DNA from 4 places in the Variovorax sp. V116 genome. Region 3 is predicted to be linked to each of the others. Evidence: predicted binding sites of a transcription regulator. Region 3 holds the regulator's gene; each other region holds the start of a gene.
What was found. The regulator LexA, encoded in region 3, represses DNA repair genes until DNA is damaged. The targets are predictions, from matches to a motif close to ACTGTATNNNNATACAGT.
Positions count from the first base shown of each region.

Region 1: imuA (translesion DNA synthesis-associated protein ImuA) is a predicted target of LexA. The motif match lies at 2,827-2,844, and genes of this name have one in related genera.
Region 2: recA (recombinase RecA) is a predicted target of LexA. The motif match lies at 3,655-3,672, and genes of this name have one in related genera.
Region 4: imuA (translesion DNA synthesis-associated protein ImuA) is a predicted target of LexA. The motif match lies at 4,029-4,046, and genes of this name have one in related genera.

Region 1 covers NZ_AP028661.1:4,703,969-4,711,376, forward strand. The annotation lists gene ACAM58_RS22540 (error-prone DNA polymerase) at 1-663, opposite strand, end outside; gene ACAM58_RS22545 (DNA polymerase Y family protein) at 674-2,029, opposite strand; gene imuA (translesion DNA synthesis-associated protein ImuA) at 1,971-2,720, opposite strand; gene ACAM58_RS22555 (SOS response-associated peptidase family protein) at 2,984-3,907, shown strand; gene ACAM58_RS22560 (hypothetical protein) at 4,474-4,941, shown strand; gene ACAM58_RS22565 (hypothetical protein) at 5,073-5,720, shown strand; gene ACAM58_RS22570 (hypothetical protein) at 5,905-6,366, shown strand; gene ACAM58_RS22575 (hypothetical protein) at 6,512-6,829, shown strand; gene ACAM58_RS22580 (hypothetical protein) at 6,992-7,225, shown strand; gene ACAM58_RS22585 (RHS repeat domain-containing protein) at 7,271-7,408, shown strand, end outside.
Region 2 covers NZ_AP028661.1:6,736-14,143, reverse strand. The annotation lists gene ACAM58_RS00075 (biotin--[acetyl-CoA-carboxylase] ligase) at 1-637, shown strand, start outside; gene ACAM58_RS00070 (hypothetical protein) at 651-839, shown strand; gene ACAM58_RS00065 (sensor histidine kinase N-terminal domain-containing protein) at 861-2,306, opposite strand; gene ACAM58_RS00060 (response regulator transcription factor) at 2,352-3,023, opposite strand; gene ACAM58_RS00055 (MarR family winged helix-turn-helix transcriptional regulator) at 3,089-3,574, opposite strand; gene recA (recombinase RecA) at 3,720-4,838, shown strand; gene recX (recombination regulator RecX) at 4,866-5,318, shown strand; gene argC (N-acetyl-gamma-glutamyl-phosphate reductase) at 5,369-6,292, opposite strand; gene sucC (ADP-forming succinate--CoA ligase subunit beta) at 6,499-7,408, shown strand, end outside.
Region 3 covers NZ_AP028661.1:2,658,167-2,665,574, reverse strand. The annotation lists gene ACAM58_RS12670 (biopolymer transporter ExbD) at 1-28, shown strand, start outside; gene lpxK (tetraacyldisaccharide 4'-kinase) at 29-1,069, shown strand; gene ACAM58_RS12660 (Trm112 family protein) at 1,050-1,232, shown strand; gene kdsB (3-deoxy-manno-octulosonate cytidylyltransferase) at 1,229-2,002, shown strand; gene adk (adenylate kinase) at 2,139-2,795, shown strand; gene ACAM58_RS12645 (asparaginase) at 2,823-3,812, opposite strand; gene lexA (transcriptional repressor LexA) at 3,886-4,569, shown strand; gene ACAM58_RS12635 (hypothetical protein) at 4,698-5,066, shown strand; gene ACAM58_RS12630 (D-2-hydroxyacid dehydrogenase family protein) at 5,158-6,165, shown strand; gene ACAM58_RS12625 (MFS transporter) at 6,170-7,330, shown strand.
Region 4 covers NZ_AP028661.1:3,252,784-3,260,191, reverse strand. The annotation lists gene ACAM58_RS15515 (porin) at 1-223, shown strand, start outside; gene ACAM58_RS15510 (tripartite tricarboxylate transporter substrate binding protein) at 236-1,201, shown strand; gene ACAM58_RS15505 (aldo/keto reductase) at 1,215-2,186, opposite strand; gene ACAM58_RS15500 (hypothetical protein) at 2,446-3,942, shown strand; gene imuA (translesion DNA synthesis-associated protein ImuA) at 4,060-4,866, shown strand; gene ACAM58_RS15490 (DNA polymerase Y family protein) at 4,835-6,184, shown strand; gene ACAM58_RS15485 (error-prone DNA polymerase) at 6,177-7,408, shown strand, end outside.

The DNA of each region.
Region 1 (7,408 bases), 2.0 Mb from region 3:
GGTCAGCGGCTTGCCCAGGCGCGTCGCGGTCATCACGTCCTGCAGCGGCTTGCGCGAGCGCACATGGAAATGCACGTCGCCCGCGGCCACCAGCGGAATCTCCGTGGCCGCGCTGACCTCGCCCAGGCGATGCAGCCACATCTCGTCATCGAGCAGGCGCAGCTTCTCCACGGCGAACCAGCAGCGCCCGAGGAACTCACGCAGCAGCCAGGTCCCGAGCCAACCCAGCTGCGCCGGCGTGGCCATGCGCCGGGGCGAGGCCAGCACCACGCAGTCGGCGAGTTCGGCACCGCGGATCTGCGCGAGCGTCAGCTTGTAGGTGCCCTTCTCGGAGCTGCGCCGCAGCTTGGTGATGAACGCCGAGAGATTGCCGTAGCCATCGAGATCGCAAGCCAGCACCGTAAGCGTGAAGGGCGCGGCCTCCGGGTCGAGCTCTGCATCGGGCTCGACGAGGAACTGGCTGCCGATCAGCAGCTTCAGGCCATGGTCCTTCGCCGCCACATGCGCGCGCACCACACCGGCCAGGCTGCATTCGTCGGTGATCGCGAGCGCGGCGTAGCCCAGCTGCTTCGCGCGCTCGACAAGCTCGTCCGGCTGGCTCGCGCCGCGCAGGAAGCTGAAATTGCTCACGCACCGCAGCTCGGCGTACTCGGGCAGTTCCATGGGAGATCTCTCAGGCGAAGGTGCCGTGCAGGAACCAGGCCGTCTCGTCCTGCGCGAGCCGCATCTGGAAGATCCACAGCACGCCGGCATGCTCGCTCACGGCCACCCAGTAGTCGCGGCTCGCCTGGCGCGTGGTCTCCTGCGGGCCGTCGCCCGGATTCCTGCCGCCGCCCTCCTCCACGGTGCGGTCCCACCATCCGCCCTCGACGCGATGCGGCCCCGCGAGCAGCTGCAGCACGCCCTGGTAGATCGGGCGGTTGTGCTGGGTCGCGAGGCGCAGCGGCTTGGGCAGGATGAAGGTCGGCTGCGGCACGTCGACCGTTCGGCACCGCGCCCGTGGCGCCGGTTCGGGCGCCGGGCGCCAGCGGCACATCCACTCCAGGCGGTGGTCTTCGAGGATCACGGGGCGCAGCACACGGTCGGGCCCGAGCCGCGCCGCGATGCGCTCGAGCACCAGGGCCAGGCTCTCGCCCGACTGCTGCGCCTCGGGCAGCATCGAGCGGCTCTTCTCCTCGAGCGACTGCACCTCGGTCGCGAGCAGCTCCAGGTCGCCCACGGGCGCGAGCAGCTCGACCTTGCCCAGGTGCTCGGCCAGCAGGCGCATCAGATGTTCGGTGTCGCGCGTGGCCTGGGCGGTGCGCACGGTGAGTTCGCCGCCGTCACCGGCGGTCCTGGCGCGCATCGCGTCATGGCACCAGCGCAAGGTGAACGCGGTCACGCCGGACCGCCGCGCCATGAGCCAGCCGGCCATCTGCAGCATCAGGCGACGCGCCCCGAACAGCATGGCGGGCGCATGCTCGACCCGCGCCATCAGCTCGAGCCTGGCGCGGAAGGTCTCCGGCAGTTGCGCCCAGGGATAGGTCTCCGGCCGCAGCCCGTAGGCCTGGTCGAGGGTCGCGAGCAGCTGGGCGTCGAAGCGCCGGCTCAGGCCGCCGCGCGGCAAGGCCCGCACCTGGCCCAGGGTCCGGCAGCCGAGCCGGGCAAGCGTCGCCTGGTGGGCCGCGACCTGCGTCAGGGTTTCGAGCGGCAGCGCGTCGAGCAGTTGCGCGAGCGGCTTCGCGAAGCCGTTCGACAGGCCGGCCCGGGCGACCGCGAGCGCGGCGAGGCTGGTCGGCGCCCAGCTCAGCTGCCGGACGCCGAGGTCGGGGCATTCCTCGCGCACGCGCTCGACCAGGCGGCGCTTGCCGCCGAACAGGCGCACGCTCTGTTCGACTTCCATCACGACCGCCGGACACGACAGAAGCGCTTCGAGGACCGCGACGCGGGGCGTGAACTGCAGGCACCACGTCGCGAGGCCATCGAGCGCCTCAGTGCGCGGCTGCGGGTCGGCCGGCAGGCTGTCGGGAAGAAGGGCTGCCCACAGCATGGGAAAGCTCCCGGGATTGGCGCGCCGCGATCAGGCGGCTCGGGTGGCGAAGGCGCGGCGTGAGGATGGCCTCCAGGCCACCGGGCACCGAGGAGAGCGTCAGTTCCCCCTCGTGCGGCGGCCCCTTGCGCTTGAGCAGGTGGATGCGCAGCTCCCAATCGACGCCGAAGCGCGCCTGCAGACGCAGCGGGGCGGCCGACGACTCGTGCTCGGCCGCGGCTGGCCGGCACAGGATGACGGGTCCGTCGCAGCCCTGGGCGCAGACCTGCAGCCGCCGGATCTGCTCCTGGCGGGCCTGCGGCAACCAGCTCACGAGCATGCCAGCGGCATTGGCCTTGATGAGCTGCTCGGTCGCCCACAGGCGCTCGACGGGCTTGTCGGCGGCGATCCAGACCAGGTGGCGCTCGTCGAGGCCGAGGTGGCGCAGCCCCGGCAGGTGCGGAGCCTTCGGCGGGCCGATGACGACGATCTGCCGGCCCTGCGCGACCAGCGTGCGCATGGCGGGCGCGAGCAGCCGCCATTCGAGCACCGAGGGCTGGACCTGCAGCACCTCGGTCAAGGACTGGCAGGGCCAGCCGCCGCCCGGCAGCTCAGCATCCAGGCGCTCGAACCCTGTGCTCACGGCCGAAGTGACCGGGGTGCCGAGCGCATCGCCGCGCCAGACGGCCGCTTCGACCGCGTGCGGCAGCACGACGTGCGGGCGCCGTGGCCGCTCTGACGGCAGTGAACTTTCGCGGGCCGATGGCGCTTCATCGCCATCGGCCCATGACAGGGGGATGGCCAAAAGGACTCCAAATACTGTATGGATGAACAGTATCCATCCGGCGCAGGGGCGTGAGCAAGAAGGTTTACAAATCTGCCCCCGGCCATGCCGCCTTGTGAAATCCGACCCGCCTGCACGCCCAAGGAAAATCCCCGCCCGGCGAAGCCGGAACCCCCGCCACAATGGGACGCATGTGCTACTCAGCCCAGATCCGCGCAGACTACAAGCGGTTCTTCCGCCAGTTCGGCGGCGTCCTGTCGCTGCGCGCGTTCGCCAAGCTGTACTACGAGCGCCAGGGCAATCCCAGGATCAAGATCCCGAAGGCGGTCGACGCGGCGTTCATGAACCCCGAGTCCGACGAGGAGCGGGAGATCAAGGGCCTGATCGACGCCTTCAACGCCGAACAGGCCATGGCGCTCGAGCAGGACCTCTTCAAGCAAAGCAAGCGACTCGCCGACGCCGAACGCAAGCTCCAGGTCAAGGAAACCAAGAAGGCGGTGGAGGATGTGCGGATCGCCACGGCGAAGATCGAGTGGGGTCTGGGCAAGCTGGCGGACCTGAACCGCGTCGAGCTCGAACCGCGCGATGCGCGGATCTTTCCGGGCGTGTATGTCCCCGTGATGATCTGGGAGGACGGCCAGCGGATCGTGAAGCCCATGCGCTATCAGTGCCGGCCCGCCGGCAAGCCCGCGAAGTTCGATGCGCTCTATCCCGGCACCTACAACGCCCGGCGCGACAACCTGGAAGGGTTCTGGAAGGACGTCTTCGGCCGGTCGCACGGGATCATGGTCGCCAATGCCTTCTATGAGCACGTCGACCGGGAGGGCGAGGATGTGGTGCTCGAGTTCAGGCCGCGGCCGCAGCAGGACATGCTGGTCGCATGCCTCTGGTCCGTGTGGTCGGCGCCGGGCGAGCCCGACCTGCTCTCGTTCGCTGCCATTTCCGATGAACCTCCGGAAGAGATTGCGGCAGTGGGCCACGACCGCTGCATCATCCCCATCAAGCCGGAGAACGTCGACACATGGCTGAGGCCGGATCGCGCGAACCTGGAGGCCTCGTACGCGGTCCTCGATGACCGCGAGCGGCCGTATTACGAGCACAGGTTGGCAGCATAGGTGCAGGCCCAGTTCCTTTGCCAATAGCGGCTCCAGACTGGTAAGAATCGTTCGCCGGTCGCGATCTGAAAGTCAGAGGCGGCAGTCACCTGTCAATCGATGCGCGCCGCCCTCAACGACTACTATATCTTCGAGGTCGGAACTTGCCGGCGGGAGCCTGCGGGCAGGCCACTACGACCCGTCGTGGCCCGCACGCATTGGAACTCCCGACCCGAAGCGGAGATCGACGACTTGGGCAGGCTGGCGAAGCGGAGATCCACGACTTAGGCAGGCTGGCGAAGCGCAGATCAATTCATCGTGGACACGATGTCTGCCGGCCCTCAGTCCATCAAGATGACTTCACCGCGTGCCTACCGATAAGTCACAGCCCACCGAGACCGTGGAATCGCTGCCAGCTGACCCAGAGCGCTTGAAGACGCTGCGAGATCAGTGCAAGGTCGATCGAGTCAAAGTAGGCGTCGAACTGTGCGACCAGGTGGCTGCGGCGTAACTGGTGATTTGGCTTGGCAAGCGCGATCAGCGACTAAGATTGTGAGATGAACAAGCACCCTCTACGTCTTCCACCCATGTTCGGCGGCGTTGAGGATGGCTCGGTGGTTTGGAAACGAATCGCGGAAATCGACCACGGCCTGCTCGGCTACTTCTTGACATGCCACCTCGTGATTGAGCATTACATGGACGAGTACCTCAAGGCGACCATGACACAGCTCGATTGGGAGAAGGCGAAGCTAACATTCGGACAGCGGATGAACCTCTTGAAATGGGAAGAGCTGGTGCGGGACCAGAAGTTCGATCCCATCCCCGCGATTAAGCACATGAACACGCTGCGGAACAGGATCAGCCACCGATTGGAGATCAAGCTAGACGCGGAAGCTTTGCTGCCGCTCACGTACTACTTGAAGGGCCTTGACTCGCAAGGTCTCACCATTCCGACAGACCCGAAGAAGCTTCTCGAAGTGTTCGTCAACACGTGCTGTGCCACGTTCGCAAGTCACCTCACCTTCCAGCACCGCCGACAGTATCCGAATAGCTAGATCGCGTTTCAAGTACGCTGCCACTACGTCATCAAGCAAGTGAACAAGGGTCTGCCGGTTCTCAAAATTTCGGCCGACCAATCCACGCAGGCAGCGTTCGCAAGAACTCGCCGCATTCTGAGGTCAGTACCATGACTTACGGCATCCACCCTTCAGAGGTGCTGCGGCAATACTTCGAGGCGAAGCCGTATCAAGGCGCAGCACCGGATTCGGCACGCTTCCTCTTCTTCGGTCTTGATGCGAACTTTGATCACGGGATCGAAAACTCGGACGCATATCCAGACGTCCGTGCGTACCTGGAGGACGGCGTTCGGTTCTGGAAAACGAACAAGGAGCACCACCATCACCCATTTCTGCTTCCCTCATACCGTGGAAGCGGTCGTGGCTACCATGAACGATTTGCCCGTATCGGGTTTGGCCACGAGCACGCGGACCAAGTATCGTTCGTCGAGCTTCTGCACTTGCCGACGTTCGGCTCAGGGCGTCCAGTGAAGGCTCAGCTGAAGGAGTCCCATCTTTCCCAACTCGAGGAATGGGTCCAAGATGGATCAGCACGGTACATATTCATCCCCAAGTCCGTGCTGTCGATGCTGAAGCGTTCAAAAAAATTTCGTTGCCTCCCGTCTGAACCGATCGGACATCTCCGCTCACTACCAGTGCTTAGTGAGTCCAGTCAGAAGACGATCTTCGCGCCGTTTCACTTTTCGTTCCGATACATCTCGCGAGAGGAACGAGACCGTCAGCTCGAAGACATCGGTGCACTGATCGACAAAGCATAGGCTGCTTTTAGAAAGAGCGGAAGTCGTTTCGCCGGTTCAAGAGGCATTCAATCAAGTGAACAAGAGCCGGCCGATTCCGAAGATGTCAGAGAGCATCCGGCAGCGGAGGGATGCACAGCGCAAGGCGTTCGCCGCTGGTTCTCCTCGGTTACAGTCATTCACTCGATGAGGAGAGTGAGAACAGATGACTTCACCTATTCACAAGTCAATCAGCACGCAAGCGCTGCGTGCTGCAACTCGGAAGTTCTTCAGCTTGCACTGGTCGACAGACGTGTCGGGAAAAATCCCGCGGTGGGTTCGCCTAGACGAGACAAATGTGTCGGAATCCGTGCGCCAAGGGGGATGCTATGCCATCCTCGATAAGAACGAGAACGTTTCTTATGTGGGCCTTGGCATTGCCAAGGCGCTAAAGGAAGGCGCAGCTGGGGGTGTCCTTGGTAGGTTGCACCGCCATGTACTCGTTCGCGGAGCGTTCAACATGGGCGAACTCAAGCCGAAGCGGGACGTGTGGAATGAGATGAGCGGCGTCCTCTACGTCCCATTTGAGAAACACGAGTATCTCGCGGCAGCGCTTGAAATCTACCTAATCGGCAAGTTCGGCGCCGCGCTCCTACACAACAAGGGTCGGGTTCGTCGTGAACTCTGAAAGCGACGCGGCGCCAGAGCCGCGCGATTGCCCCGATTTCGCTGCCGTTGTAAGGGCTGCTCTGCCAGTTGGAAGGTCCTCGCAGGGCCCCGGCGTTCGCGCCCGGTTTCTTCGGGACCTGGAGCGTGTCAGCAAGAACCCAATCGTGAAGATCGACATCTTGGACATAGAGGTCGTGTTTCGCGGTGCGCGATGGCCTACCCTGGGGGTCGGGATCGATTCAGGCGACTACAGGCCGCAGCGTGCAGCGGAGCAGGCATTCCGGGCGACCGGCTACCGATGCGCCTCTCACGCGCTGATCGTCGTCGCATTTGCACCGGGGGATATGGGAAATGGCGAGCCCAGGATCGCAGCGAGGCATATCTACCAGCACATGGAAGAGGACTGCTTCGTGTGTGTCGGGGCGATCGAGGATGATCAGCTTGCTCGCGGCACGATTCGAGTGAGCGCCCTCCTTGGCTGATGCTCGCCGCCCTCCGGGCGCGTGATGTGCAGTCCTTCGTTGCGATAGAAACTAGATCGCGTTCCCCTCAGCCATGCGGCCCAGGATGGCGAAGGACATGGCAAAGCAACGCCAAGTCTTGCGATCCAGCATGGCGCGGAGATCGACAACTGGAGATTGCAAATGGAAAATCCGCTTGTCCGTTCAGGTAACTACATCCGACAGCGGAAAAATTTTCTCAGGTTCGCAGTTGTGTGCTTTGGCACAGTTGCTTCTGTTCTTTCTATTCTTCTCTTCGGCTCTTACGGTGGATGGCCGTTGCGGATCTTTCTCGTCATCGTTTCGTTCGTGACCGGATATTTTTGGGGGGTCGCTTTTTGGGCCTTGTTCCTGAAGAACGTCTTTCATCAGAAATGAGTTAAGAAGGGCGTCGGTGCGAAGCGGCGACCAGGAGGACTTCACATGGTTATCTTCTCGGAGGTGCGACCGCGCGCCAAGGGTCGGCGCTTGCACGACTTCCGCCTGGTGTGGCTGTCGGTGCTGTTTGTGCTCTGTGCGGTTTTCACTGCGGCCGCCTTTGCCGAGGTCCAGTACGTGTAC
Region 2 (7,408 bases), 2.7 Mb from region 3:
CCTCGGCCGGCCCTGGCAGAGCGCGCAGCAGGGCGAAGAACAAGGCGCCGCCTCCCTCACCTTCTCGCTGGGCCTGCCGCTCGCGCCGCGCGACTGGGCCGGCCTCTCGCTGGCCGTGGGTGTGAGCGTGGCGGAAAGCCTCGATCCCACGGGCGCGGCCAAGGTCGCGCTCAAGTGGCCCAACGACCTGTGGGTGGAGGACCGCAAGCTGGCCGGCATCCTGATCGAAACCGCCATGCCGCATGCGGGCCGCGCCGATGTGCCGGCCCCGCCGCGCTACCTGGTGATCGGCATCGGCATCAACATCGGCCCGCGCGAGGGCGATGGCATGCGCACCCCGCCGGCCTGGCTGCGCCAGTGGCGCCCCGATGCCACCGCGCCCCAGGTGCTGGCCGAGCTGGCCGCGCCGCTGGTGCGCAGCGTGCAGGCCTTCGAGGCCGAGGGCTTCGGGCCGTTTGCCGAACGCTTTGCCGCGCGCGACGCCTTGCGCGGGCGGCAGGTCCAGCTCAGCGACGGCAGCTTCGGCCTGTGCGAGGGCGTGGCCTGGGGCGGCGAGCTCCAGGTGCGCACCGCCGGCGGGCTGCAGCTGGTCTCGAGCGACGAAGTCAGCGTGCGCCCGAGCGGCATGGCGTTCTGAGGCACCGGCCACCATGAAACTGCGCCTGGTGCTGATGGCCCTGCTCGCCGCCAACCTGGGCTACTGGCTGTGGTCGCGCGGCGACCTGGCCGGCTTCGGCCTCACGCCCGCCGGCTTCAACGAGCGCGAGCCGCAGCGCCTCGCGCGCCAGGTGCATCCCGAGTGGCTCCAGATCCGCAAGGACGCCAAGGGCACGCCCTGACGACCCCGCCGCCGCGTCTCGTCAGGCCGCGGCTTCTTCGCCCTCGAAGCGCACCGTGAAGCGCGCCCCCGGCGGCCGCCGGCCCGGATGCGCGTCTTCCAGCTTCACTTGCGCATGGTGCTGGTTGGCGATCTCGCGAACGATCGGCAGGCCCAGGCCCGAGCCGTCGGCCTCGTTGCCGAGCACGCGGTAGAACGGCTCGAACACCAGTTCGCGGTCGGACTCCGCTATGCCCGGCCCGTTGTCCTCCACCTGCAGCAGCACCACGTGGCCGAACGGGTCGGCCAGCACGCGCGCAGTGATCACGCCGGGCCGCCCGGCGGTCGAGGGCGTGTAGTTGATCGCGTTGTCGAGCAGGTTGCGCACCAGCTCCTTGAGCAGGGTCTGGTTGCCTTCGATCACCACGCCGGGCGCGCCTGCCTCGGCGCCGTCGTAGCCCAGGTCGATGCGCTTCTCGATCGCGCGCGGCACCGCTTCGCGCACCACCTCGATGGTGAGCCGCGCCAGGTCGCAGGCCTGGCGGCCGGTGCCGGCGCCGGTGCTTTCGGCGCGCGCGAGCGAGAGCAGCTGGTTCACCGTGTGGGTGGCGCGCACGCTGGCGCGGCCGATCTGCTTGAGCGACTGCTTGAGCTCGTCGGCATTGGCGCCCTCGCGCTGCGCCAGGTCGGCCTGCATGCGCAGGCCCGCGAGCGGCGTCTTGAGCTGGTGCGCCGCATCGGCCAGGAAGCGCTTTTGCGTGTGGATCGAATCGTTGAGCTTGTCGAGCAGCTCGTTGACCGACGACACCAGCGGCACCACCTCCAGCGGCACCGACGATTCGTCCAGCGGGCTCAGGTCGCCCGGGCGGCGCTCGCGGATGCGCGCCTCCACCACCGACAGCGGCTTGATGCCGCGCACCAGCGCCAGCCAGATCAGCAGCACGGCCAGCGGCAGGATCGCGAACTGCGGCAGCAGCACGCCTTTGATGATCTCGGTGGCCAGCACCGACTGCTTCTCGCGCGTCTCGGCCACCTGCAGCAGCGCCGGCTCCGCGTCGCTGTCGGGGCCCGCGAGCCAGAGCGAGGCCACGCGCACCGACTTGCCGCGCATCTCGCCGTTGCGGAGCGTGACCACGCCGGGAACCGGGGGCTCATCGGAGTTGGGATGCGGTACGTCGGGCTCGCCGCTGAGCAGCGCGCCGTGGCTGTCGAGCACCTGGTAGTAGACGCGGTCGGCGCCGTCGGCCCGCAGGATCTCGCGCGCCGGCTGCGGCAGCACGAACTGCGTCTGCCCCTGCTGCACCGTGACCAGCCGCGCCAGCGTCTGCACGTTGTATTCGAGCGCGCGGTCGAAGGGCGCATTGGCAATGCCCTGCGCCACCAGCCAGGTCACGCCGATGCTCACCGGCACCAGCAGCAGGAGCGGCGTGAGCATCCAGTCGAGGATCTCGCCGAACAGGGAGCGCTGCGCGCGCTGGAAGAGTTTCAAGGCAGTTGCCCCCGGGGGTCTTCGGGCACTACGCGTGGCGGCGCGTCAAGGAATCTTCTCGAGGCAGTAGCCGAGGCCTCGGACCGTTGCAATGCGCACCGGGCCTTTCTCGATCTTCTTGCGCAGCCGGTGGATGTAGACCTCGATCGCGTTCAGGCTCACTTCCTCGCCCCATTCGCACAGGCGCTCCACCAGCTGGTCCTTGCTGACCAGGCGGCCGGCGCGCTGCAGCAGCACCTCCAGCAGGCCCAGCTCGCGCGCCGAGAGCTCGACCATCTTGCCGTCGATGGTGGCCACCCGGCCGGCCTGGTCGTACACCAGCGGGCCGTGGCGGATCGTGTTGCTGGTGGCGCCCATGCCGCGCCGCGTGAGCGCCCGCACGCGCGCCTCGAGCTCCTGCAGGCTGAAGGGCTTGGCCATGTAGTCGTCGGCGCCGTGGTCCAGGCCCTTGACGCGTTCCTCCACGCTGTCGGCCGCGGTGAGCACCAGCACCGGCAGCTGCGAGCCGCGTGCGCGCAGCCGCTTCAGGATCTCGATGCCGTGCAGGTTGGGCAGCCCCAGGTCGAGGATCAGCAGGTCGAACTCGCTGTGCGTCATGAGCGCGGTGTCGGCCTGCGATCCGTTCGCCACGTGGTCGACCGCCGCGCCCGAGGTGCGCAGGCTGCGCAGCAGGGCATCGGCCAGCACCTGGTCGTCTTCGGCAATCAGAATCCGCATGAGCCACCTCCGGCCGGTTCGGGCGCCGCACTGGCGCCGCGTTCACACATGTCTCTTTGCCGAGTCTAGCCCGCCGTGTAGGCCTCGAGTCCGATGGTTACCACGGTGGCAATGTCGTTGCCCACGCTCGCGCGGAACTCGCGCTCGGCCTGTGTCACCGCGCCGCGGAAGGCGTCGAGCCAGGCCAGGCCGTCGGTGGTGAAGAGCACGCGCCGCGCCCGCGCATCGAGCGGATCGGGCCCGCGCGTGACCAGGCCCCAGGCCTCGCATTGGTCCACCAGCGCACCCATCGCCTGCTTGGTCATGCCGGCGCGCTGCGCGAGCTCGGTCAGGCGCGAGCCCTCGCGCGCCAGGTGCCGCGTGATGTGGATGTGCGCCGCGCTCACCTGCGCGCGCGCCGCAAGGTTCGACAGCGCCAGCGGCACGTTCACGTCATGCGCCATGAGTTCGAGCACGCGCTCGTCGAAGCGGCGCATTGCATGGCCCAGCAGGCGGCCCAGGTGGGTCTGCCGCCAGGCGTCCGGGTCGGTCGGAAAAGCGGATTCGGCCATCGGCAGATGGTAAAGCAAACTGACCAAAAAATGGGTTTACTCAAACCAATCAGCCCCTACACTACTGTTCAAGCATCCAGCCTGTAATTAAAAGCAGATGGACCGCATCCACACACAAACCGTTGATTTTCAAGGAGATTTCTTCATGGACGCACTCGTCAAGGGCACCAGCATCTCGGTCGCAGGCAGCGAAAAGGCCAAGGCCCTGCAGGCCGCGCTGGCCCAGATCGAAAAGCAGTTCGGCAAGGGCACGATCATGCGGCTCGGCGAAGGCGAGGCGCTCGAAGACGTCCAGGTGGTCTCCACCGGCTCGCTCGGCCTGGACATCGCGCTGGGCGTCGGCGGCCTGCCGCGCGGCCGCGTCATCGAAATCTACGGCCCGGAATCCTCGGGCAAGACCACGCTCACGCTGCAGGTCATCGCCCAGATGCAGAAGCAGGCCGGCACCTGCGCCTTCGTCGACGCCGAACACGCGCTCGACGTGCAGTACGCCCAGAAGCTCGGCGTGAACCTGTCCGACCTGCTCATCAGCCAGCCCGACACCGGCGAGCAGGCCCTCGAAATCGTCGATTCGCTGGTGCGCTCGGGCGCCGTCGACCTGATCGTGGTCGACTCGGTCGCCGCGCTCACGCCCAAGGCCGAAATCGAAGGCGAAATGGGCGACTCGCTGCCCGGCCTGCAGGCCCGCCTGATGAGCCAGGCGCTGCGCAAGCTCACCGCCACCATCAAGAAGACCAACTGCATGGTCATTTTCATCAACCAGATCCGCATGAAGATCGGCGTGATGTTCGGCTCGCCCGAAACCACCACCGGCGGCAATGCGCTGAAGTTCTACGCCTCGGTGCGGCTGGACATCCGCCGCATCGGCACCATCAAGAAGGGCGACGAGGCCATCGGCAACGAAACCAAGGTCAAGGTGGTGAAGAACAAGGTCAGCCCTCCGTTCAAGACGGCCGAGTTCGACATCCTGTTCGGCGAAGGCATCAGCCGCGAAGGCGAGATCATCGACATGGGCGTGAACGCCAAGATCCTCGACAAGTCGGGTGCCTGGTACGCCTACAACGGCGAAAAGATCGGCCAGGGCCGCGACAACGCCCGCGAGTTCCTGCGCGAGAACCCCGAACTCTCGCGCGAGATCGAGAACAAGGTGCGCGAATCGCTGGGCATTCCGCTGCTGGCGGCCGATGCCAACGCTCCCGCCCCCGAAAAGGCCGAGAAGCCCGCCAAGGCGGCCAAGGCCGACAAAGCCGACAAGGGCGAGTAAGCCGGCGAGCACGCGCGCAGGCAGCGCATGGCTTTCGGCGCCCCCTCCCTCAAAGGCCGCGCACTGCGGCTCCTGAGCCAGCGCGAGCATTCGCGCGTGGAGCTGGAGCGCAAGCTGGCCAGGCACGAAGAAACACCGGGCGAGCTGGCCCGCGCGCTCGACGAGCTGGCCGCCAAGGACTTCATCAGCGAGCCGCGGGTGGTGGCCTCGGTGCTGAACCAGCGCGCCGCCCGCTCGGGCGCGCTGCGGGTGCGGCAGGAGCTGCAGGCCAAGGGCATTGCGCCCGAGGCCATTGCGCAAGCCGTGGCCAGCCTGCAGGACACCGAGGTGGAGCGCGCCACGGCCCTGTGGCGCCGCCGCTTCGACGCCCCGCCCGCCGACGCGAAGGAGCGCGCCAGGCAAACGCGCTTCCTGCTGGCGCGCGGCTTTGCGGGCGCGGTGGTGGCCAAGGTGCTGCGGAGCGATTTCGACGAAGACTGACGGCCGGGCGCGCGGCCCCGGCCTGCCAGGAACGGCTCAGCCGCGGGCGCTCAGAGCGCCAGCATCAGCTTCAGGTTCTGCACCGCGGCGCCGCTCGCGCCCTTGCCCAGGTTGTCCAGGCGCGCAATCACCACGGCGTGGCGGTGGTCCTCGTTCGGGAACACGCGAATTTCGAGATTGTTGGTGTCGTTGAGCGCCAGCGCGTCGAGCTTGCCGTCATCGGTGGGCGGCAGCACCTTCACGAACTGCTCGGGCGTGTTGCTCTTGGCGTAGTGCGCGGCCAGGGCCTCTTGCAGGTCGCCGGCCTTCGGCTTGCCGGGCAGCAGGTCGAGGTGCAGCGGCAGCTGCACCAGCATGCCCTGCTTGAAATTGCCCACCGAAGGAATGAAGACCGGCCGGCGCGTGAGGCCGGTGTACTGCATGATTTCAGGAATGTGCTTGTGCTTGAGGCCGAGCGCGTAGGTCTCGAAAAGCGGCGCCTTGCCGTTCTCGTAGTCTTCGATCATGGCCCGGCCGCCGCCCGAATAGCCGCTCACCGAAGGCAGCGAAATCGGAAAGTCGGCCGGCAGCAGGCCGGCATCGACCAGCGGCCGCACCATGGCGATGGCACCCGTGGCATAGCAGCCCGGGTTGCCGACGCGGTCGGCCGCGGCCACGGCCTGCCAGTGGCCTTGCACCAGTTCGGGAAAGCCGAACACCCAGCCGGGCGCCACGCGGTGCGCGGTGGAGGCGTCGATGATCTTGGGCTTCTTGCCGGGCAGCTGGTCGATCAGCGCGACCGATTCGCGCGCCGCATCGTCGTGCAGGCACAGCACCACCAGGTCGACGCCGGCCATCAGCTCGCGCTTGGCGGCCACGTCTTTTCGCAGCTCGGGCGCAATGCTCACGAGTTCGATCTGCGGCATCGTCTGGAGCCGCTCGCGAATTTGCAAGCCGGTGGTGCCGGCTTCGCCGTCGATGAAAACCTTGGCCATATCGGAGTATGCGTAGAGGGGCTAGAAGAAAGTACGTATTGACCGCAAGGCCACGTCGAGTATTGGTGCGCCGCACCATGATACAGTCCGCGGTTGTTCGCCGCCCCCAGCCGCCAGGCTGCCGTCGCCCGCGAGCAACAGAGCCAAAGACGCCTCAGACCCCAGATCCCCCGTTCTCAACCTCCTCCTTCCGAGAGACATCCCTCATGAAGATTCACGAGTACCAAGGCAAGGAAATCCTTGCCAAGTTCGGCGTGCCGGTGCCGCGCGGCATTCCGGCCTATACGGTTCAGGAGGCGGTCGAGGCCGCCCAGAAACTTGGAGGCCCGGTGTGGGTCGTCAAGGCCCAGATCCACGCGGGTGGCCGCGGCAAGGGCGGCGGCGTCAAGGTCGCCAAGTCCATCGAGGACGTCAAGAAGCTCGCCGGCGAGATCCTCGGCATGCAGCTCAAGACCCACCAGACCGGCCCCGAAGGCCAGAAGGTGCGCCGCCTCTACATCGAAGATGGCGCCGACATCAACAAGGAATACTACGTCTCGGCCGTGACCGACCGCGCCACGCAGAAGGTCGCGTTCATCGCCTCGAGCGAAGGCGGCATGGACATCGAGGAAGTGGCCCACTCCTCGCCCGAGAAGATCATCACCGTGTTCGCGGACCCCGAAAAGGGCCTGACCGACGAACAGGCCAAGCAGATCGCCGACGGCATCGGCATGCCGGCCGATTCCACCGCTCAGACGGTCGACATCCTCAAGAAGCTCTACACCTGCTACATGGAGACGGACGCCTCGCTGGTCGAGATCAACCCGCTCAACCGTGACAGCAAGGGCAAGGTCATGGCGCTGGACGCCAAGTTCAACTTCGACAGCAACGCGCTGTTCCGCCACCCCGAGATCGTGGCCCTGCGCGACCTCGACGAAGAAGACGCGGCCGAAGTCGAAGCCTCCAAGTTCGACCTCGCCTACATCTCGCTGGACGGCAACATCGGCTGCCTGGTGAACGGTGCCGGCCTGGCCATGGCCACCATGGACACCATCAAGCTGTTCGGCGGCGAGCCGGCCAACTTCCTGGACGTGGGCGGCGGCGCCACCCCCGAGAAGGTCACCGAAGCCTTCAAGA
Region 3 (7,408 bases):
GTCTTCGGCGCAGCAAGCAGGGCACTGAGTGCCGTCGCAGGGCCGCAGCACCATCGGCACGACCGGCCCGATCGCTGTGCCGGCCTCGCGGCTGCAGCGCGCCTGGCTGCATCGCGGCGCGCTGGCTTGCCTGCTGTGGCCCCTGTCGCTGCTCTACGCGGCGCTTTTCGGGCTGCGGCGCTGGCTCTACCGGATGGGATGGCGCACGACCGAACGCGTCCCGGTGCCGGTGATCGTGGTTGGCAACGTGGTTGCCGGCGGCGCGGGCAAGACGCCGGTCGTGATGGCGGTCGTGCGGCACCTGCAGGCCCGCGGGCTACAGGTTGGCGTGGTGTCGCGCGGCTACGGCCGCCGCACCGGCGACTGCCGCGAAGTGCTCGCCGAGAGCAACGCCCATGATGTCGGCGATGAACCGCTGCTGATTCGCCGCGCCACCGGCGTACCGGTGTTCGTGGCGCGGCGCCGCATCGAGGCCGCGCGCGCCCTGCTCGCCCGGCACCCGGCCACGCAGGTCATCGTGAGCGACGACGGGCTGCAGCACCTGGCGCTGGCGCGCGACATCGAGATCTGCGTGTTCGACGACCGCGGCGTGGGCAACGGCTGGCGGCTGCCCGCGGGTCCGCTGCGCGAGCGCTGGCCGCGCCCGTGCGACCTGGTGCTCCACAGCGGGGAACGTCCCGCCTTCAAGGGCGGCTACACCGCCACCCGTTCGCTCGCGCGCGACGCCGTGGCGAGCGACGGCAGACGCACGCCACTCGACGCTCTCGCCGGCGAACCGCTGATCGCGCTGGCGGCCATTGCGCGGCCCGAAGCGTTCTTCGGCATGCTGCGGGCACGCGGGCTGACGCTTGCCGAGACGATCGCCCTGCCGGACCACTACGATTTCGAAGGCTGGCAGCGCCCCGCCGGCACCGGGCAGCGCCTCGTCTGCACCGAAAAAGATGCCGTCAAGCTGTGGCCCAGGGCCCCCGACGCGCTGGCGGTGCCGCTGGACTTCGCACCCTCGCCGGAATTCTTCGCGGCGCTCGACGCAAAGCTATCATCGCTCGATGGATACCAAGCTGCTTGAACTGCTCGTCTGCCCCGTCACCAAGGGCCCGCTGACCTGGAACCCGGAGAAGCAGGAGCTCTGCTCGCGCAGCGCACGCCTGGCCTATCCGGTGCGCGACGGCATCCCCGTGCTGCTCGAGAACGAGGCCCGCACCCTGTCCGACGAAGAGCTGGGGCTGTGAGCTTCACCGTCCTGGTGCCGGCCCGGCTGGCTTCGACGCGGCTGCCCAACAAGCCGCTGGCCGACATTGCCGGCCTGCCCATGGTGGTGCGCGTGGCCCGGCGTGCCAGCCAATCCGGCGCCGCGCGCGTGGTGGTGGCGGGCGACGACGCGGCCATCGTCGAGGCCTGCGCAAGGCATGGCGTGGAAGCCATCCTGACCCGCCAGGACCACCCGAGCGGCTCCGACCGCCTGGCCGAAGCCTGCGAGCAACTGGGGCTGGACGGCAGCGACATCATCGTCAATGTCCAGGGCGACGAGCCGCTGATCGACCCTGCGCTCATCGACGCCGTGGCCTCCGCGCTGGCCGCCCACCCGGAAGCCGCCATGAGCACCGCGGCCCACGAGATCGACTCGCTCGACGACTTCCTGAACCCGAACGTGGTGAAGGCGGTGCTCGATGCGCAGGGCAATGCGCTGTACTTCAGCCGCGCGCCCATTCCGTGGTGGCGCGACGGTTCCGCCAACGGTGCGCCGCCTTCCGTGCTGCCCGCACCGGCGCCGCTGCGGCACATCGGCATCTATGGCTACCGCGCCGGCTTCGTGCGCAGCTTTCCTTCGCTGGCACCCGCACCCGTCGAGGCCACCGAAGCGCTCGAACAACTGCGCGCGCTGTGGCACGGGCATCGCATCGCGGTGCACGTCAGCCATGTCGCGCCGGGGCCTGGCGTCGATACTCCCGCAGACCTCGAGCGCGTGCGCGCGGTCTTCGCCGCCGATCCGGCGCGCTGAAAAAGTGCGCTGCTGCGAGGGCGGCAGCGGAAATTCTTCACGCTGTCGCATGCTATCCTCGACGCAATTCCGCCTTGCCCCGCTCCCGGGCTGACGCTGGGCGCGACACAAGATCGAAGAACCCTCCGAGGACACCATGAGACTAATTTTGCTGGGCGCGCCCGGGGCGGGCAAAGGCACGCAAGCAGCCTTCATCTGCCAGAAATACGGCATTCCTCAGATTTCGACCGGCGACATGCTGCGCGCCGCCGTCAAGGCCGGCACCCCGCTCGGGCAGCAGGCCAAGGCCGTCATGGAGTCCGGCGGGCTCGTGAGCGACGACCTGATCATCAACCTTGTGAAGGAACGCATCGCGCAGCCCGATTGCGCCGGCGGTTTCCTGTTCGACGGCTTCCCGCGCACCATTCCGCAGGCCGACGCCATGAAGGCGGCCGGCGTCAAGCTCGACTACGTGCTCGAAATCGACGTGCCGTTCAGCGACATCATCGAACGCATGAGCGGCCGCCGCTCGCATCCTGCGTCGGGCCGTACCTACCACGTCAAGTTCAATCCGCCCAAGGTCGAAGGCAAGGACGACATCACGGGCGAAGACCTGATCCAGCGCAAGGACGACGAGGAAGAAACCGTGCGCAAGCGGCTCGAGGTCTACAGCCAGCAGACGCGTCCGCTGGTCGACTACTACTCGGCCTGGGCCAAGGCCGATCCGGCCTCGGCGCCGAAGTACCGCGCCATCCAGGGCGTGGGCAGCGTCGAAGAGATCAAGCAGCGCGCACTCGCGGCCCTCAGCAGCTGAATCTCGTCGGCTGCGCGCGGCCGCCGTTCAGGCGGCCACCGTTTCCATCAGTTCCAGCATCAGCGCGATGCGCGCCTTGACGGGCGTGAGCGCACCGGCGTCCCGCAGCGGATCGCCGGACTTCGGCAGGATGCGTCCGTTTGCGCAGCGGGTGGCACGCAGCACCGCCACGCCGGCATCCTGAGCCCGCAGCGCCGCAGCCTCCAGCGCATGGTGCACCGTGCCATTGCCGGTCGCGGCCACGACCAGCCCGCGAACCGGCTCGGCAACGCCCGATGCCCGCTCCTGCAGCAGCAGGTCGACGAGCGCGCCGCTTGCACCCGCATGGCTGGTGACGATCTCGACCCGGGGCCAGCGCACCGCCGCGCCTGCCTTTGGCTCAGGAATTTTCGGGACCGCGCCCATCGGCTGCGGCCAGTCGCGCAGGCGCCGCACTGCCCCCTCTTCCACATAGCCGACCGGCCCGGCATCGCCCGATGAAAACGCGTCGGGGCGGTAGGTGTGCACCTTCTGCACATCGAGCGCGCCGTGGATGGCACCCGCGCAGACCACCGTCACGCCGTGCGCCGCCGGCGTGGCCGCCACGGCGATGGCATCGCGCAGGTTCTGCGGACCGTCGGGCGAAAGCGAACTGGCCGGGCGCATGGCGCAGGTCAGCACCACGGGCTTGCCGGCCGCAAGCACCGCCTGGAGGAAGAAAGCCGTTTCCTCGATGGTGTCGGTGCCGTGCGTGATCACCACGCCCGCCACGTCGGCCTCGGCCAGCCAGGAGGCGCAGCGCCTGGCGAGCTGCAGCCAGACGTCGAAAGCCATGTCCTTGCTGTCGAGCTGCGCCACCTGCTCCGCCACGAGCGCCAGCCCTGCGGGCGCATCGATGCCGCCGAGCAGGTCCGCCACACCCACTTCTCCGGCGGTGTAGCCGATGTTGTCGGCACCGCTCGCGGCCCGGCCTGCGATGGTGCCGCCGGTGCCCAGGACCACGATGCGCCGCAGGCCGGAGGAAAGGGAATTAACCATGGGTTGCCAACTTTTAAAAACTGGTTAAAAATACAGGTACTGGATATTCAGCCAGTGCCGCAAGGAACCACATATGCAGTTCGCCGTGAAGCTTACCGCCCGCCAGCAGCAGATCCTGGACTTGATCCAGAGCGCCATCGCCCGTACCGGCGCGCCGCCTACGCGGGCCGAAATCGCCAATGAGCTGGGTTTCAAGTCGGCCAATGCCGCCGAGGAGCACCTGCAGGCCCTGGCCCGCAAGGGCGTGATCGAACTCGTGAGCGGCACTTCGCGCGGCATCCGGCTCAAGGGCGACGCGCTGCGTTCGCTCAACGAGTCGCGCCACCGCGAAGGCGGCCAGTTCTCCCTCTCGCTGCCCGGCATGTCGCAGCTCGCGCTGCCCCTCATCGGCCGTGTGGCGGCGGGCTCGCCAATCCTCGCGCAAGAGCACGTCGACCAGACCTACTACGTCGAGAACACGCTGTTCCAGCGCCAGCCCGACTACCTGCTCAAGGTGCGCGGCATGTCCATGCGCGATGCCGGCATCATGGACGGCGACCTGCTCGCGGTCCAGGCCACCAAGGAGGCGCGCAACGGCCAGATCGTGGTGGCACGCCTGGGCGACGAGGTCACGGTCAAGCGCCTCAAGCGCAACAAGCAGGTCATCGAGCTGCACGCTGAAAACCCCGACTACCCGACCATCGTGGTCCAGCCCGGCGAGCCCTTCGAGATCGAAGGCCTGGCGGTGGGCCTCATCCGCAACACCATGCTGATGTAGGCCGCGCGGCCTGCACCCCATCCGGCCGCAACAGGTGGCGGGCGTATGGCGCTTTGTCGCCATCACCCTGTTGCGTCCATTCAAAGAAATCCTGCCTGTGTTCAACCTCAGACTTTTTTGGAGTTCACATGGGAATCGCCCTCCTCGCCATCGCTGATTTGTGGATGCCGCTGCAATCGCTTGCAAGCCGGCTGCTGCCAGCGCGCCGCCCGGCCCGTCGCGACGCCGCCGGCACATCCGCCGGGTTGCGCTACGTCGCGGTCCGGCCGGCCTGCACGGCCCGCGCGCAGGCGGCAGCGCCCAGCGCAGCGCCGGCGCCCGTGCGGCCGCTGCGCGTCATCCGGGTGGTCGACGGCCGCCAAGGCGACAAACGCAGCACCAACCGCATGGTGATCTCGGGCCGCATGGCCGATGTCTGCGCCGAGCTCGACCGGCTGGCGGCACTCGAGGCGATGGAAGCCATCAGCCCCTCGCCCCGCTCCACCCAGCTGCACTGAACCCGTGCACCCCCGGTGACCGCTACCCGGGGTGGGTATCCAAACGTTCACACGCGCGCCATGCCAATGCTGCGAGGCACAATGGCACGCCATGAACATTGTGATCCTCGACGATTACCAGGACGCCGTGCGCAAGCTGCGCTGCGCCGCCAAGCTGGACGCGTATGCAGCCAAGGTCTACACCAACACGGTCAAGGGCATCGGGCAGCTCTCGGTGCGGCTGAAGGATGCCGACGTGATCGTGCTGATCCGCGAGCGCACCCACATCTCTCGCCAGCTGATCGAAAAGCTCCCCAAGCTCAAGCTCATTTCGCAGACCGGGCGCGTGGGCGGCCATATCGATGTCACGGCCTGCACGGAGCGCGGCGTGGCGGTGGCCGAGGGCACCGGCTCGCCGCAGGCGCCTGCCGAGCTGACCTGGGCACTGATCATGGCGGCCATGCGCCGCCTGCCGCAGTACATCAGCAACCTCAAGCACGGGGCCTGGCAGCAATCGGGGCTCAAGTCGGCCTCCATGCCGCCCAATTTCGGGCTGGGCTCGGTGCTCAAGGGCAAGACGCTCTGCATCTGGGGCTACGGCCGCATCGGCCAGCTGGTGGCGCGCTACGGACAGGCCTTCGGCATGCAGGTGGTGATCTGGGGGCGCGAGGCAAGCTGTGCCAAGGCACGCTCCGACGGCTTCCAGGTGGCGCAGAACCGCCACGAGTTCTTCGCCGCGGCCGACGTGCTGTCGGTGCATCTGCGGCTCAACGAGGAAACCACCGGTCTGGTCAAGCTCGAGGATCTTTCGCGCATGAAGCCGACCGCGCTCTTCGTCAACACCTCGCGCGCCGAACTGGTCGAGGCCGATGCGCTGCTTGCTGCGCTCAACCGCGGCCGGCCCGGACTGGCGGCGGTCGACGTGTTCGAGAGCGAGCCGCCGCTGCAGGGCCATGCGCTGCTGCGGCTGGAGAACTGCATCTGCACGCCGCACATCGGCTATGTCGAGCAGGACAGCTACGAAAGCTATTTCGGCCAGGCTTTCGACAATGTCGTGAGCTTCATCAAGGGCAACCCCACCAACATCGTGAACCCCGGCGCGCTGCAGGTTCGCCGGTGAATCCATGAGCCGCCGGGCCGCGCCCCGGGGCGCACTGTGGGCCTTGCTGGCCGGCAATTTCGTGATCGGCACGGGCGTGATGGTGGTGCCCGGCACGCTCAATGAAATCAGCGCGTCGCTGTCTGTCTCTGTGGCGACTGCGGGCCAGCTGATCACGGTGGCCGCGGTCGTGATGTGCCTGGGCGCGCCGCTGCTGGCGGCAGCTGTCGCAGGCTGGGACCGCCGCCAGCTGCTCGCCCTCACCCTGCTCTGGTACGCGGCCGGGCATGCCATTGCGGCGCTGATGCCGAGCTTCGGTGCCCTGCTGCCGGTGCGCATGCTCACGGTGGTGGCGCCCGCCATCTTCACGCCCCAGGCTGCGGCCTGCGCCGGCATGCTGGTGCCGCCGGAGCATCGCGGCCGCGCCGTGACTTTCGTCTTCCTGGGCTGGTCGCTGGCCTCGGTGCTCGGGCTGCCCATCGGTGCGCTGGTGGGCGGCCATCTCGGCTGGCGCATGGCTTTCGGAGCGATCGCGCTGCTGAGCATCGCCAGTGCGGCATCGATCTGGCTGACCCTGCCGCAGGGCATCCGCCCCGCGGCGCTGACGGCGGCCGCCTGGGCGCGCGTGCTGCGCAGCCCGGTGCTGATGGGCATCGTCTCGGTCACAGCGCTGCAGGGGGCTGGCCAGTTCGTGCTGTTCAGCTATTTCGGGCCGATCCTGAAGCGGGACTTCGGCGCGGACCCCACCATGCTGAGCCTGATGTGGGCGCTGTTCGGCGTGTTCGGCCTTGCGGGCAACATGCTCGTGAGCCGGTTCATCGACCGCGTGGGCGCGGGCCGCATGGTGCTGCTGACGAGTTCGCTGATCGCGCTGAGCCTCTTCCTTTGGCCATGGGCCGGTACGCTGCCGTGGCTGGCGGCGGTGCTCGTGCCCTGGGGGCTGGGCTGCTTCGCGACCAATTCGGCGCAGCAGGCGCGGCTGGTCGGCCTGGCCCCCGCGCTCGCGCCGGGCTCGGTGGCGCTGAACAGTTCCGGCATCTATGTCGGCCAGGCGGTGGGTGCCGGGCTGGGTGGATGGCTGCTTGCCAACGACGCGGTCGCGTGGATGAACTGGGCCGGTTTTGCCCTGCTGCTCGCGGCCATCGGCCTGAGCGTGGCCATCGACCGCAGCCGCCGGCCGGCCTGACCGCGCGGCGGCCCCGCGTAAAACCCGGCATGCCCCTGCGGCCGATGGCTGCAAAATCGAAGGCTGCGCAAACTCCGG
Region 4 (7,408 bases), 590 kb from region 3:
CGAGAGCCTGCGCAATGCCAACGGCATGCCGCGCAACCGCGACGATGCGCGCCAGTTCGGCATCGGCTACGTGCACAACCTCTCCAAGCGCACCGCGCTCTACGGCACCTACGCGCGGCTCATGAACAGCGGCCAGGCGCGCTACGTGGTGAGCGGCGGCGTGGCGCCGGCGGGCGGGCGGCGCTCGTCGGGCTGGGAGTTCGGTGTGCGGCATCTTTTTTGAAAGGAGCCTTTCATGCGACGCAGAGACCTGGCCCTTGCGGCCCTTGCAACGACGATGTTGCCCGGCGCGGCAGCCTGGAGCGCCGAAGGCAGCTATCCGGACAAGCCGCTGCGCCTGATCGTCGGCTTTGCGGCCGGCGGCGGCGCCGACGCGCTCACGCGCATCATCGCGGAGGGGTTGTCCAAGCAGCTCGGCCAGCAGGTGATCGTGGAGAACCGCCCGGGCGCCGACGGCGTGCTGGCGGCTCAGGCCACCTCGTCCGCCAAGCCCGACGGCTACACCTTGCTGATGGGCACCAACACCGCGATGGTGGCCGCGCCCACGCTGCGGCCCACGCCGCCCTACGACCCGTTCAAGGCCTTCACGCCGATCAGCTCGGCCGGCCAGTTCTCGATGTTCTTGGTGGTGCCGGCCAGCTTGCCGGTGAAGAGCGTGAACGAGCTGCTCGCGATGGTGGCGGCCAAGCCCGGGGCCTACAACTCGGCCTCGAGCAACAGCGCGTCGGAGCTGGCCATGCTGCAGCTGCTCGGTGACCGCAAGGTGGTCAACGCGCGCTACAAGGGCGACATGCAGGCCATGACCGACCTGCTGAGCGGGCAGATCCATATGATGTTCACCACCGGCACGCTGGCGCCGGGCTTCGTGAAGGAAGGGCGCATCCGCGCGCTGGCCACGCTGCTGCCGCAGCGCAGCGCCTTGCTGCCCGACGTGCCCACGGGCGGCGAGCTCGGACTGGGCAAGCTCACCATCACGCCCTGGGCCGGCTTCTTCGGGCCGCCGGGGCTGCCGCAGGCCATCACCGACAAGCTGTCGCAGGAACTGCAGAACACGCTCAAGCGGCCCGAGGTGCATACGCAGCTGGTGCAGCAGGGCTTCGAGGGCTACGGCATGAGTCCCGCGAAATTCGCCGAATTCTTCCGCGCGCAGTACGAGGCCTTCGGCGCCACCGTGCGGCAGCACAACGTGAAGTTCGAATAGCCGCGGTGGCGGCTCAGCGCTCGACCGAAGCTGCATTGCGGCGCCAGAACGCCGCATCCGGAAACGCGCCGGCGCCGGCCGCGGCGTTGTCGGCCATGTGCTCGGCGCGGCTGGTGCCGGGAATGGTGCAGGTCACGGCCGGGTGGCTCAGCACGAACTTCAGCAGCACCTGCGCCCAGCTCGCGCAGCCGATCTCGCCGGCCCAGGCGGGCAGCGGCTTGTCGCGCAGCCGGCGCAAGAGCCCGCCGCCGCCGAAGGGCATGTTGACGATCACCGCCACGCCGCGCTCGGCCGCGAGCGGCAGCAGGCGCTCCTCGGCCTCGCGCGCGTCGAGCGAATAGTTGATCTGCAGGAAGTCGAGCTTCTCGGCGCGCAGCACGGCCTCGACTTCGCGGTAGGCCGAGGCCGTGTAGTGCGTGATGCCGAGGTAGCGCACGCGGCCTTTTTCTTTCCAATTGCGCAGCGTGGCCAAGTGGGTCTTCCAGTCCATCAGGTTGTGCACCTGCATCAGGTCCATGCGCTGGGTGCGCAGCCGCGCGAACGACTGCTCCATCTGCGCGATGCCGGCCTCGCGGCCCGAGGTCCAGACCTTGGTGGCGAGAAAGGCCTTGGTCCCGCGCGGCTTCGCTGCGGCGGCCAGCAGCTCGCCGGTGGTTTCCTCGGAGCGGCCGTACATCGGCGAGCTGTCGATCACCGTGCCGCCGGCCGCGAACAGCGCGTCCAGCACGCCGGGCAGGCGCTGGTATTCGTCGCTGCCGGGGCGCTGGTCGAAGCCGATCCAGGTGCCGCAGCCGACCACCGGCAGGGCTTCTTGCGTGGAGGGGATGGGGCGGGTGTTCATCGTGATGGCTGGCAGGTGTTGTGCCGCCGCGGTCATCGCGGAGGTCATCGGCAGCACTGCAACAAGCTGCAGGAAGCGTGCGCGGTTCAAGCGCGCGTCGAAAAACGGAACTGGCGAGAAAGCGGGCGGGCCGAAGTTCTTCATGGAAGCGCGGTGTCGCCATGCGTCGGACGAGCAGCCGCAATGACGATAGCACCGAGGCTTCGACCGCGTGCGCCGATGCAACACCGCGCTTTCCATTGCTTGCCCGCGGATGTTTCGCAATGTTACGCTGCTTCGCGCAGGCGGAGGGCCTGCCTCTTCCAACAAGAACACCATCGGCCGGTGCGCAAGCTGCACCGCCGGCCATCGCCAATCTATGAATCCGACCTCCCGTTCCATCTCCCGCCTGCTGCACGGGCTCGTGCTGCTGCTGGCTGCACTGCTGCTGGCTGCATGCAGTGCTGCGCCGATCGCACCCGAGCAGACCCTCACGGGGCAGGAGGGGGCGGTGGTCATGAAACTGATTACCAACAGCCCTGGCGAGACCGACCCGGCGGAGACGCTGTCGGCCGTGCGCCTCGAGCGCGTGCTCGAGTCCGGTGAAAAGCAGACCGGGCGCGACATCGTGGTGCTGACGCGCACGCGCAAGGCCACCTACACCACCGCTGTGTTCAGCGGCATGGTCGCGCCCGGGCGCTACATCATCAAGAGCATCACCGGTGCGAGTGGCAACATGAGCTACTTCTATCCCATCGATGCGAAGTTCGGCAGCTTCGACGTGGTGCGCGGCGAAGTCACGCTGCTTGGAACGCTGTTGATCCAGCCGCGCCTGGGCACGCGCTTTGTCGTTGCCTATGTGCCACCGGAGGCTGAGCTGCAGAAGACCTTCGAGACCTTGTATCCCGCATTGGCGGCGCAGACCCGCGGCCGTCCGCAGCATGGCTTCGTTCCCACGCTCGATCTCGACCGCCGCGCTGCGTTGGCGCCGCAGGTCAAGCGCCTGGCGTCCATCTGGCATGGCCTGACGCAGACGGCCGACGGCGAATTCATGGCCGGCAGCAAGCTCGGGAAGGTGCTGTGGCGCAAGAGCGGAGAGAGCCGTTGGAAGGAACTCGACGTGGGTTCCTGGCGCGAGGTGCTCTCGGTCCGCCCCTACCGCGGCGGGCTGCTGGCAGCGGGCGAGGAAGGCCTTCTGCGCCACTCTTCCGACGAGGGGTTGACTTGGAAGAGCCTGGTACCGCCCGATGACGGGCTGATCCAACTGGCGCAGCCGATGCGCGACGGGGGCGTGGTTGCGATCTCGCGCCGCGACAGCCTCTGGACCGTCTACGCCTCGAAGGATCTTGATGCCGGCGTGTGGCAAAAGCTCGGAGAGTTTTCCGATTCCCGCTCGATCAACGTGCCATGGCAGCGCAGCATGAGCTTCGGCCAGCCGGAGCGCGCGGGCGTGATGATGCCCAACGGCGACCTCCATGCCACCGATGGCCGCACGCTGTTTCGCTCCAGCAATGGTCGCTCCACCCTCGACGTGAATGCCTTGCCCGACGGCACCCTGGTGTCCCAGACGGTGGTGATGACAAAAACCACCTTGCTTTCGCCCGATTGGGGGCAAACCTGGGCCGATCTCGACACCAGCCGTTTCGTCGTGACGATCGCCTTCAAGGACCGGCAGACGGCATATGCGGTGGGCCCTGTCGCCCCCAGCCTGATGCCCGGAAAGCTGGGATTGATGACCACGCGGGACGGCGGCAGGAGCTGGTCACAGACCGGCAGCTCGCCGGGAATGACGAATCCCTACGCCGTGCGCCAGATGATGGTGGACCGGGCCGATGGCTCTCTGATCGCCTTTCTGCCCGAAAACCTGATCGTGCGGTCCACGGACGAAGGAAAGAGCTGGAAGATCGTCAAGGACAACTGAGCCAGGCGCCGGGCGAAGGCGCGCCGCACGGGGCATAGGCCACTGTTCGAAGGGCGGGATTTCCATTGCCTTGCGAGGATCGGAATACTGTATAAAAATACAGTTAACGATTCAATCATGGGCCTCCCTTTCCTCGACTCCTTTTCCGCTGCCGCGGGGCGTGGCGTCTGGCATGCCGACGAGCTCGGCCTGGCCGACGCGCAGGTGGTTGCCACCGGCCATGCCGCGCTCGACGCGCAGCTGCCGGGCGGCGGCTGGCCGGTCGGCGCCATGACGGAACTGCTGCAGACCGCGCCCGAGGCGCATGTCTGGCGCCTGCTGCTGCCCGCGCTGGCGCAGGCGGTGCAGGCGCACGGCGGGCCGGTGGTGCTGGTCGGCGCGCCCTACGAGCCCTGCGCGGCGGCGCTCGCGGCGCAGGGGCTGCCGGTGGAGGCGCTGATGTGGGTGCGCAGCGATGCGCCGGCCGCGCGGCTGTGGGCCTGCGAGCAGGCGCTGCGCTGCGCCGACGTGTCCGCCGTGCTGGCCTGGCTGCCGCAGGCCCGGGTGGGCGAGCTGCGCCGGCTGCAGCTGGCGGCCGCCCAGCACGACGTGCTGCTCTTCGTGTGCCGGCCCGCATCGGCCGCGCAGGGCGCATCGCCGGCGCGGCTGCGCCTCCAGGTGGAAAGCTGCGAGGCCGATGCATCGCAGATCGAACTGCGCATCCTGAAGCGCCGCGGACCGCCGCTGGCCGCGCCCGTGATGCTGCCCGCGCGCAACGAGCGCATGGCCGCGTTGCTGGCCGCCGCCCGGCTGCGCCGCAAGCTGCGGCTGCAGCAGCAGGGCACGGCGCCGGCCGCCGAGGCCGCGGGGTCGGCCACCGTGGTGCGCATCGACGCGTGGAAAGGAAACGGGAATGCACTGGATCGCGTTGCGGTGGTCGCTTGATGCCGACGCGCCCGATGCCCCGGTGCTTCCCACGCCCGAGGCGCTGGGCTGGTGGGCGCTGCGCTACACGCCGCACGTCGCCTGGCAGGACGAGGCGCTGATGCTCGAGGTCTCGGCCTGCGAGCGGCTGTGGGGCGGGCGCTCGTCGCTGATGCGCCAGCTGGCCCACGAGAACCCCGCGCCCGGTGCCGTGATGCGCGGCGCGCAGGGCGCCACGAGCCCGATCGCGCTGGCGCGGCTGCGCCTGTTCGAGCGCAACGAGAACCGGCCCAAGGACATTCCCGCCGGCCTGCCGCTGGACACGCTGACGGCCGCGCACCCCCACCTCGACCTGCTCGCGCGCCTGGGCTGCCGCACCTGGGGCGAGGTGGCGGCCCTGCCGCGCGGCGGCCTCACGCGGCGCTTCGGCGCGGAACTGCGCAAGGCGCTCGACACCGCCTGGGGCCTCTCCCCCGAAAGCCACGACTGGCTCACGCTGCCCGACGTGTTCGAGCAGAAGCTGGAGCTGCCCGCGCTGGCCGAGACCGCGCCCGAATTGATGTGGTCGGCCAACCGTTTGCTCGCGGCGCTGCAGATCTGGCTGCGCGCGCGCCAGCGCGGCGCGCGTGCGCTCGAACTGCAATGGACGCTCGACCTCAAGCGCTTCAACGGCGTGAACCTGCCGCCGCACCAGCAGGTCACGGTGCGCACGGCCGAGCCCACGCAGGACATGGCGCACCTGCGCCGCCTGCTGTCCGAAAAGCTCGCCCTCACCACGCTCGCGGCGCCCGCGAGCTGGCTGCGGCTGCGCACGCTCGAAACCGATCCGTGGGCCGGCGCCAGCACCAGCTTCCTGCCCGAGGACAACCGCAAGGGCGACAAGCTGCACGAGATGGTCGAGCGGCTCAGCGTGCGGCTCGGAGCGCACCAGGTGGTGGTGCCCGCGGCGCAGGCCGACCACCGGCCCGAGCGCAAGCAGGCCTGGCGCCCCGCGCTGCAGCAGGACAAGGCGCCGGCGGACAAGGCCGGCAGGCAAGCGAGGGCCGCGGCCTTGCAGCCCGATGCCATCTACCCGCCCTGGCTGCTGCCCGAACCGCTGCTGCTCGAGATGGATGGCGAAAGCCCGTGCTACCGCGGCCCGCTGCGCAAGCTGGTCGGGCCGCAGCGCATCGAGGCGGGCTGGTGGGGCGGCAAGGAAGACGGCGGCCAGCCCGCGATGCGCGACTACTACGTGGCGGAAAGCCCCGAGGCCGGCCTGGTGTGGATCTTTCGCGAGCGGCCCTCGGCGCGTTTTTCTCCGGCCGAGGTGCGCTGGTACCTGCAGGGGTTCTATGCCTGACCTCAGCGAAAAGCAGCTGCGCGGGCGCAACTCGGCCAAGGTGCATGCGCTGCCCTTGCCTTTGCGCAAGAAGCCTGCGCCCACGCTGCCCGACTACGCCGAGCTGCACTGCCTCAGCAACTTCAGCTTTCAGCGCGGCGCCTCCACGCCCGAGGAACTGGTCGAGCGCGCCTACCAGCTCGGCTACACCGCGCTGGCCATCACCGACGAATGCTCGGTGGCGGGCATCGTGCGCGCGCACGTCTGCCTGCGCGACCTGCCGGCCAAGCTCGAGGAATACGAGCGCGAGCATCCAGGCGAACCACCGCTGCCGCGCAACCCCGGTTTCCGGCTGCTGTTCGGCAGCGAGTTCCGCTTCGAGCGCTTCAGGCTGGTGGTGATCGCGAACGGCACCGAAGGCTGGGGCAACCTCTGCGAGTTCATCACGGCCGCGCGCAACACCGAGCTGCCCAAGGGCGAGTACCGCGTGAGCTGGGAGCACAGCGACGTGGCCTCGCTGCAGGACTGCCAGGTTCTCTTCGTGCCGCACCGCGAGCCGGGCGCCGCCGTGGACGCGGCCACGCTGCATGAAGACCTGCTGGCTGCCAAGGCGCTTTACGCAGGCAACCTGTGGCTCGCGGTGGAAATGCTCAACGAGCTCGACGACGATCTCTGGTTCGCCGCGCTGATGCAGGCGGGCGAGCAGACGGGCGTGCCGCTGGTGGCAGCCGGCGACGTGCACATGCATGCGCGCTCCGCCAAGCCGCTGCACGACGTGCTGACGGCCGTGCGCGAAGGAAAGACGGTGGCCGAGTGCGGCTTTGCGCTGCAGTCCAATGCCGAGCGGCACCTGCGGCAGCGCGTGCGGCTGGCCGAGCTCTATCTGCCCCGGATGCTCGCGAACACGCTGGTGGTGGCCGAACGCTGCCGCTTCGATCCCGAGGTGATCCGCGAGAACTACAAGTACCCGCTCGAAACCGTGGGCAGCAGCGAAACGCCGGCCGAGACGCTGGTGCGCAAGACGTGGGAAGGGGCGCAGGTGCGTTTTCCGGAGGGCATCCCGGACAAGGTGCGGGCGCAGCTCGAGAAGGAACTCGCGCTGATCGTCGAGATGAAGTACGAGATGTTCTTTCTCACGGTGGAAGACATCGTGCGCTTCGCCAGGTCGCAGAGCATCCTCTGCCAGGGCCGCGGTTCCTCGGCCAATTCGGCGGTCTGCTATTGCCTGGGCATCACCGCGATCAA